DNA from 3 places in the Cupriavidus sp. GW823-FHT06D04 genome. Region 2 is predicted to be linked to each of the others. Evidence: predicted binding sites of a transcription regulator. Region 2 holds the regulator's gene; each other region holds the start of a gene.
What was found. The regulator HrcA, encoded in region 2, represses chaperone genes, less so after heat shock. The targets are predictions, from matches to a motif close to TTAGCACTCNNNNNNNNNGAGTGCTAA.

Region 1: a site for HrcA is predicted at 2,275-2,301, ahead of groES (co-chaperone GroES). Genes of this name have one in related genera too.
Region 3: a site for HrcA is predicted at 2,082-2,108, ahead of rpoH (RNA polymerase sigma factor RpoH). Genes of this name have one in related genera too.

Annotation. Positions count from the first base shown of each region.
Region 1 covers NZ_JBXAHL010000002.1:434,237-439,359, forward strand. Annotated here, with positions in the region: gene AC1Q7H_RS05710 (hypothetical protein) at 1-9, opposite strand, end outside; gene AC1Q7H_RS05715 (SulP family inorganic anion transporter) at 307-2,058, opposite strand; gene groES (co-chaperone GroES) at 2,406-2,696, shown strand; gene groL (chaperonin GroEL) at 2,742-4,385, shown strand; gene AC1Q7H_RS05730 (metallophosphoesterase) at 4,502-5,123, opposite strand, start outside.
Region 2 covers NZ_JBXAHL010000014.1:39,005-44,127, reverse strand. Annotated here, with positions in the region: gene recN (DNA repair protein RecN) at 1-1,036, opposite strand, end outside; gene AC1Q7H_RS18620 (NAD kinase) at 1,103-2,020, opposite strand; gene hrcA (heat-inducible transcriptional repressor HrcA) at 2,123-3,157, shown strand; gene hemH (ferrochelatase) at 3,264-4,379, shown strand; gene AC1Q7H_RS18605 (RNA-binding S4 domain-containing protein) at 4,376-4,771, shown strand; gene AC1Q7H_RS18600 (hypothetical protein) at 4,839-5,012, opposite strand.
Region 3 covers NZ_JBXAHL010000002.1:90,230-95,352, forward strand. Annotated here, with positions in the region: gene cyoE (heme o synthase) at 1-223, shown strand, start outside; gene AC1Q7H_RS04110 (SCO family protein) at 352-972, shown strand; gene rpoH (RNA polymerase sigma factor RpoH) at 1,079-1,975, opposite strand; gene AC1Q7H_RS04120 (pirin family protein) at 2,345-3,220, shown strand; gene ybiB (DNA-binding protein YbiB) at 3,240-4,232, opposite strand; gene AC1Q7H_RS04130 (ABC transporter ATP-binding protein) at 4,328-5,123, opposite strand, start outside.

The DNA of each region.
Region 1 (5,123 bases), on a different contig from region 2:
CAAATCCATGGAGAACCTCCGGAGTCGTTGTCCGAGACGCCGGCGACGGATGCGCCGACGTGGCGTAGGCCGCACATCCCTGCCGAAACGGGAATGCAACGGTGCCCTCAGTCTAGGCAGCGAGGCGGTGTTGCGCTGTCGGGCAAGCGCCGAAGCGGGGGCGGAATACTCCTACAAGCGCGCAGTGACGAAGATGTTGCGCACTTGCGACAGCGGAGCCAACGCCGCACGCCATCCGTCGCCACGGTTCGCGCTCGGCGATGTCGCCTTGCGCCAGTACGATGGCTGGCCCAGCGCCATCGCGCTTCAGGTGGGCGTAGCGGTCTGGTTTGCAAGGTAGTGGTCGACCGCAAGATCCATGCTTTGGAACAAGCGCTCGCGCCCGAGTGTGTCCCCAAGGGACGACCGCCGAACCATCTCCAGCACATTGGGATTCAGTTCCACCAGCCAGAGCATCACGCCGCCTTCGCGCATCTTCTTTTCGGCTTCCGTCAGCATCCGCAGCGCCGTGTACTCGAGGTCAAAGACGCCGACAAGGTCGAGCACCACCACCCGGGGATTCGCTGCAGCAATGATGGGCCGCATCTTGTGCCCGATGTGTCTCGCATTGGCGAAGTAAACGCGGCCCTCCGGCCTCAGCATCACCATGCCAGGATAGGTCACGTCGGCGGGATGCTCGGCGGACTGCGGCCGGAATACATTGGTGCCGGGCTTGCGTGCCAGGACATAGACTGGCGGATCGGAAGTCTGGTAGGCCAGCGCCAGCAGCGAAACAATGATGGCGGCGGCAATGCCGTTCAACGTCCCTAGCAGCACGACGCCGGCACAGGCTACCACTGCCCAGAGGAACTCCGTGCGCCGGATGCCAAGGATGGCGCGAAACTCCGCCGGCTGGATCAGTCCCACCGAATAGGCGATGACCACTGCCGCCAGCGCGGCCTCCGGCATCAGGCCGATCAGCGGTGCCAGCACCAGCATCGCGCCCAGCGCGACGGCCGCGGTGATCAGTCCCGCCAGCTGCGATCTGGCGCCGCAGCGGCGGTTCACCGCGGTCTGCGTGGTTCCGCCGCCGGCAGCCATCGCGCCGAGGAATGCGCCACCCAGGCAGGCGAACCCCGTGGCCAGCAGCTCGCGGTTCGGGTCCGGCGCGGGTTCGCCGCTCTGCACGAAGGCGCGTCCGGCTGCGATGGTTTCCGTAAAGCTCATCAGGGCAATGCCCATGGCCGGCACCAGGAGCTGCATGACCAGATCGGGATCCGGCAGCGTGAGGGGCGGCAGGCCAGTCGGGACATGGCCAACGGTTTCAACGCCATGGGACTGCAACCCGAGCAGGCCGACTGCCGCAATCCCGATCCCCACCGCGATCAGCGGTGCCGGCGCGCGCGGCACCAGGCGTTCCATGCCGATCAGCAGCGCCAGGACCGTGACCCCAACGGCCATGGTTGCCAGCGAAGCGTGGGGAACGCCCTGGACCATGGCTGCGAGGTTGTGGAAAAACGCGCCCTTCTGGAAATGGATGCCGAGCAGCTTCGGAAGCTGGTCCACCACGATCACCAGCCCGATCCCGGCCTTGAAGCCGACCAGGACGGGCTCGGAGATGAAATCGGCAACAAAGCCCAGGCGCAGCAAGCGCGCGGCGACCAGGATGATGCCCACGAGGCAGGTGAGCGTGGCCGAAGCCGTCAGCAAGCTCGCGGTACCGCCTGCCGTCGTCGTATCGCTAAGCGCGGCTGCTGCCAGGATCGCCAGCGTGGTCGTGGTGCTGACGCTGAGCGGGCGCGAGGTTCCCAGCATGGCGTAGATCAGCATAGGCGCGAATACCGTATAGAGTCCGACCTCGACCGGCAGGCCCGCGATGGTGGCGTAGGCGAGAGCCTTCGGGATGACGACTGCCGCAACGGTCAGCCCGGCCATGACATCGGGCTTCAGCCAGTCGCGGTGGTAGTGACGCAGCCACTCGGGCCACGGCAATGCAAGCACGCCGGCCGAGTTGCGCAAGGTGCGGCAGGGATCGCCACCGGCGCGGTTGCGGCGACGGGAGTGGGATTCCACGTTCATGGAGGGTGATCCGGGCGGCGGGCTTGATGTTTGTCGTTGTCGTGCGGCGACCCATGTACAGTTTGGTCGAAATTACACGGAGCGGCAAATGCACATTAAGTGGCTAAAGCTCCTCTTTCAGTGGCTCTCCAAGGCCATTTCCCACGAGAATTTCACGTCCAAGGGAAAACCCGTATTAAGTCCCTGTCTTGAAATGGCCATACCCCGTCCCTATAATTAGCACTCGCCGGGGGTGAGTGCTAACAGCATGAAAGCGCCCCTTGCGGCACCTGAACATTTCAGACGGCCGTCGCCTCGGTAGCCGGCCGAATTGTGATTAAAAACTCACTTTGTATCTAGGAGTCCGTATGAATCTGCGTCCTTTGCACGACCGCGTGATCGTGAAGCGTCTGGACAACGAAACCAAGACCGCGTCCGGTATCGTGATTCCCGACAACGCTGCCGAGAAGCCCGATCAAGGCGAAGTGCTGGCAATCGGTCCTGGCAAGAAGGATGACAAGGGCAACAACATCGCCCTCGACGTCAAGGTCGGTGACCGCGTGCTGTTCGGCAAGTACGCCGGCCAGGCCGTGAAGGTGGAAGGCCAGGAACTGCTGGTCATGCGCGAAGAAGACATCATGGCCGTGGTGAACAAGTAATTCACCGACTGACCGCCACCCGTACAGATTTCAGGAGATTCAAGAATGGCAGCTAAAGACGTAGTGTTCGGCGACGCCGCACGTGCCAAGATGGTTGAAGGCGTGAACATCCTCGCCAACGCAGTTAAGGTGACTCTGGGCCCGAAGGGCCGCAATGTGGTGCTGGAGCGCAGCTTCGGCGGCCCGACCGTGACCAAGGACGGCGTGTCCGTGGCCAAGGAAATCGAGCTGAAGGACAAGCTGCAGAACATGGGCGCCCAGATGGTCAAGGAAGTCGCTTCCAAGACCAGCGACAACGCCGGTGACGGTACCACCACCGCAACCGTGCTGGCCCAGTCGATCGTGCGCGAAGGCATGAAGTTCGTTGCCGCCGGCATGAACCCGATGGACCTGAAGCGCGGCATCGACAAGGCTGTTGCCGCCGCCGTGGAAGAGCTGAAGAAGGTCAGCAAGCCCACCACCACCAGCAAGGAAATCGCCCAGGTTGGCGCGATCTCGGCCAACAGCGACACCTCGATCGGTGAGCGCATTGCCGAAGCCATGGACAAGGTCGGCAAGGAAGGCGTGATCACGGTTGAAGACGGCAAGTCGCTGGCCGACGAGCTGGAAGTCGTGGAAGGCATGCAGTTCGACCGCGGCTACCTGTCGCCGTACTTCATCAACAACCCGGAAAAGCAGGTTGTCCAGCTGGACAACCCGTTCGTGCTGCTGTTCGACAAGAAGGTCTCGAACATCCGCGACCTGCTGCCGGTGCTGGAGCAAGTGGCCAAGGCCGGCCGCCCGCTGCTGATCATCGCTGAAGACGTCGAGGGCGAAGCCCTGGCGACCCTGGTGGTGAACAACATCCGTGGCATCCTGAAGACCGCCGCCGTCAAGGCCCCGGGCTTCGGCGACCGCCGCAAGGCCATGCTGGAAGACATCGCCATCCTGACCGGCGGCACCGTCATCGCTGAAGAAATCGGCCTGACGCTGGAAAAGGCTGGCCTGAACGACCTGGGCCAGGCCAAGCGCATCGAGATCGGCAAGGAAAACACCATCATCATCGACGGCGCCGGCGACGCAGGTGCGATCGAAGGCCGCGTCAAGCAAATCCGCGCCCAGATCGAAGAAGCGACCTCGGACTACGACCGTGAGAAGCTGCAAGAGCGCGTGGCCAAGCTGGCCGGCGGTGTTGCCGTGATCAAGGTTGGCGCTGCCACCGAAGTCGAAATGAAGGAAAAGAAGGCCCGCGTGGAAGACGCCCTGCACGCCACTCGCGCTGCGGTGGAAGAAGGCATCGTCCCCGGCGGTGGTGTGGCCCTGCTGCGTGCCCGCGCTGCGATCTCGGCACTGACCGGCGAAAACGCCGACCAGAACGCCGGTATCAAGATCGTGCTGCGTGCCATGGAAGAGCCGCTGCGCCAGATCGTGCTGAACGCCGGTGAAGAAGCTTCGGTGGTCGTTGCCAAGGTTATCGAAGGCAAGGGCAACTACGGCTACAACGCGGCTTCGGGCGAGTACGGCGACCTGGTGGAAATGGGCGTGCTGGACCCGACCAAGGTCACCCGCACCGCACTGCAGAACGCCGCTTCGGTGGCTTCGCTGATGCTGACCACGGACTGCGCAGTTGCCGAATCGCCGAAGGAAGAGTCGGCTCCGGCAATGCCGGGCGGCATGGGCGGCATGGGCGGCATGGAAGGCATGATGTAAATCATTGCCGACCGACTGCCCTCACGGGCAGGCTGTCTTGAAAAACCCCCGCGGGCGCGAGCCCGCGGGGGTTTTTCTTTGGGGCGCCGCAGCGGTCTCGCGCTCGAGCCGCCAGGTCAGACCTCGACCACGCAGCACCAGTCGAAGCGCTTGTTTTCCAGCTCGCCGGTGCGGCGGCTGACGTAGCCGCGGGGGTTGCAGACCACGCGCGAATCGTCGATGCAGTAGTCGAAGCTGGTGTGGGTATGTCCGTGGATCCACAGGTCCGCCTTTGCTACCAGGTCGGGCCGGCGCGACAGGAAGCCGCCGGAGACCAGGTCGTGCGAGTAGCGCGGGTCCAGGCTGCCCAGGTCAGGGCCGTGGTGCGTAACCACCACGGTCTTGCCATCGTAGGGCAGCGCCAGCTGCGCCGCCAGCCAGGCCGACGCGGCCTGGTGGCGCGCCAGCGCGTCCTGGGGTGTGAAATGGCGCGCACGGCCGTCGTCGCCGTGGAGTTCGATCAGCCGGTGGTCCAGCATCACCGCCGCGCAAGCCTGCATCGCGTCATCGCGCCGGTCAGTCCCGAACAGGGTGTAGTCAGTCCACCAGGTGGTGCCGATGATGCGTACCCGTCCGTGGGCGCCGTTGAATTCGGCCACTGTGCCATTGAGCACCTGTATGCCTGGGTGCGCCTCGGTGGCTTCGGCCATCAGGCGATCCACGGTATCGAAGTTGCTTTCGTAGTATTCGTGATTGCCG
Region 2 (5,123 bases):
TGTTCAGGTCCTGCGCGGCCTGCAGGTCGTCCAGCTGCTGGCGGCGGGCCACCAGCTCGTCGGGCAGTTGCTCGGGCGGCAGGCGGTACTTGCGCGCGGTGGCGTGCAGCGCCTGCATGCGTTCGTCCACGGCCTGCAGCCGCTCGGGATCGAGTTCGAGCCGGTCGACATAGCGCATGAGCGAGTGCGCGGCTTCCTCGGCCTGCATCTGCGCAGGCTCGAGCGCGGCCAGCACGTCGCGCAGCGCGGGATCGACATCGGCAAGCTGCTGCAGCTTGTGCACGATGGTATTCAGCGCCGACAGCACCGAGCCGTCGGCCTCGGACAGTGCGTCGAGCGCGACGCGGCTGCCGTCGATCAGGCCGGCGGCATGCGACAGCCGGTTGTACTCGGACTGGATCTCTTCCCATTCGCCCGGCTGCGGGTTGAGCTTGTCCAGTTCGCCGACCTGCCATTCCAGCCGTTCTCGTTCGAGCTGCATCTCGCGCGACTGGTGTTCTACCGCCTCGCGCTGGCGCACGCAGGCACGCCAGGCGCGCCAGGCCTCGGCCACGGCGCCGGCCTGCTGGGTGAGGCCGGCGTGGGCGTCGAACAGCAGCCGCTGCGCGTCGGGGCGCAGCAGCAGCTGGTGCGCGTGCTGGCCGTGGATGTCGACCAGCTGGTCGCCGACTTCGCGCAGCTGCGCCAGGGTGGCGGCGGCGCCGTTAATAAAGGCCTTGCTGCGGCCGCCGGCATCGACCGTGCGGCGCAGCAGCACGGTATGCACGCCGTCTTCCGCTTCGCTGTTGAGCTCGCGCTCGGCCAGCCAGGCATCCAGTGCCGGGTGGGTCGAGAAGGTGGCGCTGACGCTGGCGCGCGGGGCGCCTTCGCGCACCACGCCGGCATCGGCGCGTTCGCCCAGCACCAGCGCCAGGGCATCGATCAGGATGGATTTGCCGGCGCCGGTCTCGCCGGTGAAGACGGTGAAGCCAGTGGTGAAGTCCAGGTCGAGCGTATCGACGATGACGAAATCGCGGATGGACAGGCTGCGCAGCATCGTGGCGTGGAAGGTAGTCGGTCCGATGGGTTCGGGCTCAGGCTTGAGGGGCGGCTTGATACTGGCTCAGAGGCGATTGTCTTCGGAAGGATACTCGTGCCAGTGCAGCTTCTTGCGCAGCGTGGCGTAGTAGTTGTAGCCGACCGGGTGCAGCAGGTTGATGGATTTTTCGGAGCGCCGCACCACGATGCGGTCGCCCGGCAGCAGCGAGGTCAGCGACTGCATGTCGAAGTTGACGCTGGCGTCGCGCGCGCTGGCCACCTCGATGGTGACCTCGGCGTCGTGCGGCAGCACGATCGGGCGGTTGGACAGCGCGTGCGGGGCGATCGGCACCAGCACCACGCCCGACAGCGTCGGATGCAGGATCGGGCCGCCGGCGGACAGCGCGTAGGCGGTGGACCCGGTGGTGGTCGACACGATCAGCCCGTCCGAGCGCTGGTTGTACATGAAATGGCCGTCCACCGACACCGCCAGCTCGACCATGCCGGAGATGCCCGAGCGGTTCACCACCACGTCGTTCAGGGCCAGCGCGGAGAAGATGTCCATGTCGTCGCGCACCACGCGCGATTCCAGCAGCAGGCGGGTCTCGGCCTCGTACCGCCCGTCGAGCATGTCGGGCAGCACGGTGTGCGCGTCTTCCAGCGCGATGTCGGTCATGAAGCCCAGCCGCCCGTGGTTGACGCCGATCAGCGGCACGTCGTAGCCGGCCAGCTGGCGGGCGATGCCCAGCAGCGTGCCGTCGCCGCCCAGCACCACGGCCACGTCGGCCTGCCGGCCGATCTCCTCGGCGGACAGGGCAGGGTAGCCGGTTAGCCCGGTGGCCAGCGCGGTTTCGCGCTCGAACACCACGTCCTGCCCGTTGCGCAGGATATAAGAGGCGATCTCCTCCAGCGGCCCTTCGATGCCGGCAGTGGAGTACCGGCCCACCAGGGCGACGGTCTTGAACGAAGTGCGCACGGCGCTGGCTTTCGGGGGGGCGGACATGCGTGGATTAGACCATACCGCCATGACGGTTGTCAGCAGGCGCGGACGGGCGGCCCAGGCCGCCCGCCAGAAGGTCCAAAACTTGCGTAAAATCGGGGCATCATGGATGAACGCTCCAAAACGCTGCTCAAGACCCTGATCGAGCGCTATATTGCCGAAGGGCAGCCGGTCGGTTCCCGCACCCTGTCGAAGTACTCGGGGCTGGACCTGTCGCCTGCGACGATTCGCAATGTGATGTCCGATCTGGAGGAAATGGGCTTTATTGCCAGCCCGCACACCTCGGCCGGCCGTATCCCGACCCCGCGCGGCTACCGGCTGTTCGTCGATTCGATGCTGACGGCCAAGCCGCTGGAGCACAACGCCGACCTGGCCGAGCTGACCGGTCAGATCCAGGACCAGCTCGGCGGCCAGCAACTGGGGCCGCAGCGCATGATCACGGCGGCGGCGCGCACGCTGTCCAACCTGTCGCACTTCGCCGGCGTGGTGATGACGCCGCGCCGCGCGCAGGCGTTCCGGCAGATCGAATTCATGCGGCTGTCGGACAAGCGCATCCTGCTGATCATCGTCAGCCCCGAGGGCGACGTGCAGAACCGCATCATCCAGACCGAGCTGTCATACACGCCGGCCCAGCTGATCGAGGCGGCCAACTTCTTCAACTCGCACTATGCCGGCATGAGCTTCGACACGGTGCGCGGCCACCTGCGGGTGGAACTGCAGGACCTGCGCCGCGACATGTCGCAGCTGATGCAGGCCGCGGTCGAGGCCGGCAGCGTCGCCGAGGACGAGGACGACGACCACGTCTTTATCAGCGGCGAGCGCAAGCTGCTGGAAGTGGAAGACCTGGCCTCCAGCATGGACAAGCTGCGGCGCCTGTTCGACGTGTTTGAGCACAAGACCAGCCTGCTGCAGCTGCTGGACGTGTCCAGCCATGCGCAGGGCGTGCAGATCTTTATCGGCGGCGAAAGCCGGCTGGTGCCGATCGAAGACATGGCGGTCATCACCGCCCCGTACGAGGTTGACGGCCAGATCGTCGGCACGCTCGGCGTGATCGGCCCCACGCGCATGGCGTATGAGCGCGTGATCCCCATCGTCGACATCACCGCGCGCTTGCTGTCGAGCGCCCTGAGCCAGAACTAGTGCAAAGACTGGCTGGTCTGACAAGCAGTTCCATTCCTACCGAGCGCGGCAATCGCCGGTGCGCCGCACCGGCGCCATCCCGGCACCGTGCCAACCCGGAAGCGACATGACGTTTTCTCCCGAACCGGCCTACCAGCACGGCCACGCGCCGCGCACGGCGATCCTGCTGGTCAACCTGGGCACCCCGGACGCACCCACGCCCAAGGCGGTGGGGCGCTACCTGAAGGAATTCCTGTCCGACCCGCGCGTGGTTGAGATCCCGCGCGTGGCCTGGCTGCCGCTGTTGCATGGGGTGATCCTGCCGCTGCGATCGCGCGCCTCGGCGCTGAAGTATGAATCGATCTGGCTGCGCGAGGCCCATATGACGGGCTCGCCGCTGCTGGTCTACAGCGAGCGCCAGGCCCATGCGCTGCAGCGGCTGCTGAACCAGCATGGCCATGAAGTGACGGTCGCGTGCGCAATGCGCTACGGCAACCCGTCGATCGCCTCGGTGCTGGAGGCGCTGCGCCGGCAGGGCTGCGAGCAGGTGCTGGTGCTGCCGATGTATCCGCAGTACTCGGGCACCACCACGGCCACGGCCTTCGACGAGGTGTTCCGGGTGCTGGGCCAGTGGCGCAACCAGCCCGAGCTGCGGCTGGTCAAGCATTTCCATGACCACCCGGCCTATATCTCGGCGCTGCACCAGCAGGTCGGCGCCTATTGGGCGCGGCACGGCATGCCGGACTTTGCCCGCGGCGACAAGCTGATCCTGTCGTTCCACGGCGTGCCGCGGCGCACGCTGGAGCTGGGCGACCCCTATCACTGCGAATGCCTGAAGACCGGCCGGCTGCTGGGCGAGGCGCTGGGCCTGCAGCCGGGCCAGTATCAGGTGACGTTCCAGTCCCGTTTTGGCAAGGCGGAATGGCTGCAGCCGTACACCGCGCCGACGCTGGCCGAGCTGGGCAAGGTCGGCGCGGGCCGGGTCGACGTCTTCTGCCCGGGCTTTCCGGCCGACTGCATCGAGACCCTGGAGGAAATCGCCATGGAAGGGCAGACCGAGTTCAAGGTCGCGGGCGGCAAGGATTTCCACTTCATCCCGTGCCTGAATGATGCCGATCCGTGGGTCGCGGCCATGGCCGAGATCGCGCTGCAGCACCTGCAGGGCTGGCCGCTGGCCACGCCGCATCCGCACGAACTGGAAGCACGGCGCACGCGCGCCCAGACCCGGGGAGCGGCGGCATGAATGTCGACTTTGCGCCGGATGCGCGCCAGCGCATCGACAAATGGCTGTGGTGCGCGCGCTTCTTCAAGACGCGCTCGCTGGCGGCCGAAGCGGTGGAGCGCGGCAAGGTGACCGTGAACGGCCAGCCATGCAAGAACTCGCGCGAGGTGAAGCCCGGCGACATGGTGGTGCTGGAAGCGCATCAGCAGCGCTGGGAACTGGTGGTGAAGAGCATCGCCGCGGCGCGCGGGCCGGCGCCGGTGGCGCAGACGCTATACGAGGAAAGTGCCGAAAGCCAGTCCCGCCGGCTGGCCGATGCCGAACGCCGGCGCCTGCAGCCGGAGCCGTCCGCGCAGATCCAGGGGCGCCCGACCAAGCGGGACCGGCGCCGCATCGACCACCTAAAGAGCTGAAATGACAACGCGGCGGCACCGGGAAGCTCCGGTGCCGCCGCGCAGTGGGCACAGGGTCAGGTGGCGCTTATTCCTGCGTGACTTCCTGACTGACGATAGGGACGATGTAGTGCTTGAACACCGCCTTGCCGCTGCCATACTCCGTATCGCGCGAGGTGAATGCGCCGGAAAGGCAGATAAAGACGGTCATGACCGCCAAGGCGGCCACAAGGCAGAGCGTCACGACTGGCAGCTTATGCATGGCCAACCTTTCGGAAGAGGCACAAAGTTGAACCATCTCCAGGACCCCCGACATTTTTGTCATTTTTCTTACTGAGAATCTTAGTGAGTGCGATGCAGCAAAGCAATAAGG
Region 3 (5,123 bases), on a different contig from region 2:
CGCCGCGACGCTGCTGCCCTTTGTCTACGGCATGAGCGGCTATATCTACCTGGCGGCCGCGCTGGCGCTGGGCGCGGGTTTCCTGGCCTATGCCTGGAAGATGTACCGCAACTATTCAGACGAACTGGCGCAGCGCACCTTCCGCTTCTCGATCCTGTACCTGTCGCTGCTGTTTGCCGCGCTGCTGGTCGACCACTACTTCAAGTTCGTGCCCCAGGTGTGACCTGTGGCCCACCGGCTGCGGCATCTTGTCGCGGCCGGCGCAGCGTGGCGACACGATCGGCGATACTGCGTGATGTCGCCGCCCTCCGGTGCCGCCGTTTCCTCCCACCCCTGACCGGTTTCCGCCGCATGCCCCGCCTAAGCCCCGCCTCCGGCCTGTTCGCCGCCTTCCGCCGCTTTTCCCTGCTGGCCGCGCTTGCGCTGGCCGTGGCTGCCTGCGGGCAGCAGAAGGTCTCGTTCCGCAATGTCGACATCACCGGCGCGGCGGACTTCGGCAAGGACTTCTCGCTGACCGACCATCACGGCAAGGTGCGCACCATCGCCGACTTCAAGGGCAAGGCGGTGGTGATGTTCTTCGGCTACACCCACTGCCCGGACGTGTGCCCGACCACGATGGCCGAACTGAAGGCGGTGATGGAGAAACTGGGCCCGGACGCCGACCGCGTGCAGGTGCTGTTCGTCACGGTCGATCCGGAACGCGACACGCAGGCGCTGCTGGCCCAGTACGTGCCGGCCTTCGATGCGCGCTTCCTGGGGTTGCGCCCGGCCGACGAAGCCGCACTGCAGAAGGTGACCAAGGACTTCAAGGTGTTCTATGCCAAGGTGCCGGGCAGCTCCCCGAGCAACTACACGGTGGACCACTCCGCGGGCAGCTATGTGTTCGATCCGGAGGGCAAGCTGCGGCTGTTCATCCGCCACGGCCAGGGTCCGGATCCGATCGCGCACGACCTGAAACAGCTGCTGTCGTGATGTGAAAGGGAGGGAAGGGGTGCGGCATAACGTCGCACTTGTCCCCTCGCGGGCAACAAAAAGGCCGGTCCAGTGGACCGGCCTTTTGCATGGCTGGGGGAGCGGGTCAGGCGAACGCCTGCAGCGCCCCCTTCATCTTCTTCATGGCCGCGGCCTCGATCTGGCGGATGCGCTCGGCCGAGACGCCGAACTCGTCAGCCAGCTCATGCAGCGTGGAGCCGCCCGAGCCATCGTCCTCGACGTGCAGCCAGCGCGCCTCGATGATGCGGCGGCTGCGTTCGTCCAGCTTGGCCAACGCCTCTTCCAGACCCTCGACCTGCATGCGGTCGTGGCGCTTGGCTTCCAGCACGCGGGTGGGCTCGTTGTGGTTGTCCGCCAGGTAGGCGATGGGGGCGAATTCCTCTTCGCCGTCGTCGATCTGGCCTTCCAGCGCCAGGTCGCCGCCCGACAGGCGGGTTTCCATCTCCATCACTTCTTCGGGCTTGACGTTCAGCTCGCGCGCCACGGCCTCGACCTGCTCCGGCGTGAACGTGTGTGCGCCCTGCTTGTGGCTGCGCAGGTTGAAGAACAGCTTGCGCTGGGCCTTGGTGGTGGCCACCTTGACCATGCGCCAGTTCTTCAGCACGTATTCGTGGATCTCGGCCTTGATCCAGTGCATCGCGTACGACACCAGGCGCACGCCCTGGTCGGGGTCGAAGCGCTTGACCGCCTTCATCAGGCCGATATTGCCTTCCTGGATCAGGTCGGCGTGGGGCAGGCCGTAGCCCAGGTACTGGCGGGCAATCGACACCACCAGGCGCAGGTGGGACATCACCATCTGGCGGGCAGCATCAACGGAGTCGTGGTCGCGGAGCTCGCGCGCCAGGCGCTGCTCTTCCTCCGCGGTCAACAACGGAATCCGGTGGACAGCCTGGATATAGCTGTCGAGGTTGCCAACGGTGGCCGGGAAGGTCAGCGCAAAGCTGCCCGTGCTCCGGGGTGCCGTCGGCAGACGGTTATTCAGGGTTTGGTCGGCAGACAAGACTGCGTTCACTCAATGGCTCCTTTCGCATCCGGCGGTTCGGTTGCCGGTGTGCCGCGCCTCTTGGTCGGCGGCACTGCAACACATATTAGCACTCAGGCCGGGTGAGTGCTAATTGGAGTCCCGATGGCAGTGATAGTTCCACTCGATTGCTCTTGCGGATAGCATAGCTACTTACCGCTTCGAGCGGCGGAAACGATACCCACGGTTCGGCGCACAGGATATTAGAGCGGCGCGGGGCACGGGGGTTCTGCCCGCTGCTGCAATGATTTGTTGCAGCAGCGGCTACACTCGACCCACCTGCGGCGCGCTGGCATCCTTGCGAGCCTCTCTCATTCCACCGGAGGAGTTATGTCTGCTATCGAACACTTGCTCAAGCCGCATGTGCGCGACCTGGGCGATTTTACCGTGCGCCGGCTGTTGCCCGCCGCCGCTACCCAGACCGTCGGGCCGTTTATTTTCTTCGACCATATGGGGCCGGTGCAGCTGCCGCCGGGCGCCGGCGCTGATGTGCGTCCGCATCCCCATATCGGGCTGGCCACGGTCACCTACCTGTTCGAGGGCGAGATCATCCACCGCGACAGCCTGGGCAGCGACCAGGCGATCCGCCCAGGCGACGTCAACTGGATGACCGCCGGGCGCGGCATCGTGCACTCGGAACGCTCGCCCGAGCATGTGCGCCCCGCCGGGGCCCGGCTGCACGGCATCCAGACCTGGGTGGCACTGCCGCAGGAGCATGAGGGTGCCGAGCCGTCGTTCTTCCACCATCCCGCTGCCACGCTGCCGCAGATCGAGCGGCCGGGCGTGCGCATGGTGGTGATTGCGGGCGATGCCTTTGGCCAGGTCTCTCCGGTCAAGGTCTTCAGCCGCACCCTGTATGTGGCGATCGAGCTGGATGCGGGCGCGAGCGTGGAGATCCCGGCCGAGCATGCCGAACGGGGCGTCTATCCGGTGGATGGCGCGGTGGCGCTCGACGGCGAGCCGCTGCCGGCCGAGCATATGGTGGTGCTCACGCCGGGCCAGCCCGCGACGCTGACGGCCACGGCGCCGTCGCGCGTGATGCTGCTGGGCGGCGACCCGACCGACGGGCACCGCTTTATCTACTGGAATTTCGTTGCCAGCAGCAAGGTGGCGATCGAGGCTGCCGCCCAGCGCTGGGAGGACGATCAGTTCCCGCACGTGCCGGGCGAGACCGAGCGCATCCCGCTGCCTCCGCGCAAGGCCTGACAGCGGTCCCGGGGCTGGCTCAGACCGGGCTGGCCCAGGTCACGTGGGTGCCTTGCCGCAGGCATTCGCGGATGGCATCGACCTGGATCGCGATCGGTGCCGGCACCGGCACCGCGCCGTCCAGCACGCGCCGGATCCAGGCCACGGTCTGGCCGGCGTCGCTGCCGGGCGGCAGTTCAGGTACTTCGGCCAGTGAACCCACGGCCGGATCGACCAGCGTCTGCTGGTGCCCCTCATGCAGCCAGTCGATGCGGCTGGTGCGGCGCGCATCGGCCACCACTTCGCCCTCGGTGCCGCGTGCCAGCAGCACGTTGGCGGGCTCATGCGAGAAGTAGTCGGTCAGCGTCTCGCGGTATTCGGGGTGGGTGTAGCTGTACAGGCGCAACCCTTCCGCGGGCGAATGCTCGCCCACCGGCTGCAGCATCTTGGCCACCGTATGCGCCGAATTGCGCAGGCCGATCACGGTGCGCCGCTCCAGCAGCTGCGACAGCCCGGGCGACAGCACATCCACCGGCAACACCGCGAGCGGCCCGAGGTCGCTGCCCTCGCGCAGCCGTGCCGAGGCCTCGTCGGTCGTCGCGCACAAGGGCACGCCCAGGGCCTCGAACAGCGTCATGCTAGTCACGCGGCCATTGAACAGGCGCGTGCCGTGCACCAGCACGGGGACATCTTCGCGCGCCAGCAGCAGCGCCAGCAGCGGCACCAGGTTGGGTTGCTTGCGCGCGCCGTTGTAGCTGGGGATCACCACCACCTGCCGGTCAGGCGGCGCCGGCAGCGGCTGGCAGTGCGCATGGGCGGCTTCCAGCATGCCCGCCAGCTCGTGCGGGGCCTCGCCCTTGATGCGGTAGGCCATCAGGATGGCGCCAAGCTCCAGGTCGGAGACGCGCCCGGCCAGCATGGCGTCGAACAGGGCCTGCGCGTCTTCGCGGGGCAGCGCGCGCGCGCCGTTGACGCCGCGGCCGATCTCCTTGATATAGCGGGCAGCAGGGAAGGACGTGGCTGGCGTGGTCATGGCGGCGTGGGGGTAGTCTGTTCTGGGTTCATGATAGCGGAGCCAGGCCGCCGCGCCCACCGCCGCCGGTCACCGCGCATCGCCTCCTGAGGACACTACGCGGCTTCCTGCAGCGCCGGGTTGCGCTGCTTGCGGTAGAGGAAGTCCAGCACCGCGGTGCGGCAGGCGTGATAGGCCTTGTCATCGGCCAGCGCGACGCGGTCGCGCGGGCGCGGCAGGCCCACCTTCAGGATCTCGCCGATGGTGGCGGCCGGGCCATTGGTCATCATCACGATGCGGTCGGCCAGCAGCACGGCCTCGTCGACGTCGTGGGTCACCATCACCACCGTGCTGCGAGTGCGCGCCACGATCTTGATCAGCTCGTCCTGCAGGTGCGCGCGCGTGAGCGCATCGAGCGCGCCGAAGGGCTCGTCCATCAGCAGCACCTTGGGCGCCATCGCCAGCGCGCGGGCAATGCCCACGCGCTGCTTCATGCCGCCGGAGATTTCATGCGGGTACTTGTTCTCGGCGTGCGTCAGGCCCACCAGCGCCAGCGTGTCATGCGTGCGCGCCTTGAGCTGTGGCTTGCTCTCGTTGGCGGCGAAGACGCGCTCCACGCCCAGGTAGACGTTCTCGAAGCACGTCAGCCACGGCAGCAGCGAATGGTTCTGGAACACCACCGCGCGCTCTGGCCCCGGCCCGGCGATCTCGCGCCCGGCGCAGATCAGCGCGCCGGTGGTGGGCGTGGCCAGTCCCGCGACCAGGTTCAGCAGTGTGGACTTGCCGCAGCCGGAATGGCCGATCAGCGTGATGAACTCGCCCTCGGCGATCTGCAGGTTGATATCGCGCAGGGCGACGAACGGGCCCTTGCGGGTCTTGAAGGTCTGGCCGACGTTTTCGATGCTGACGAAC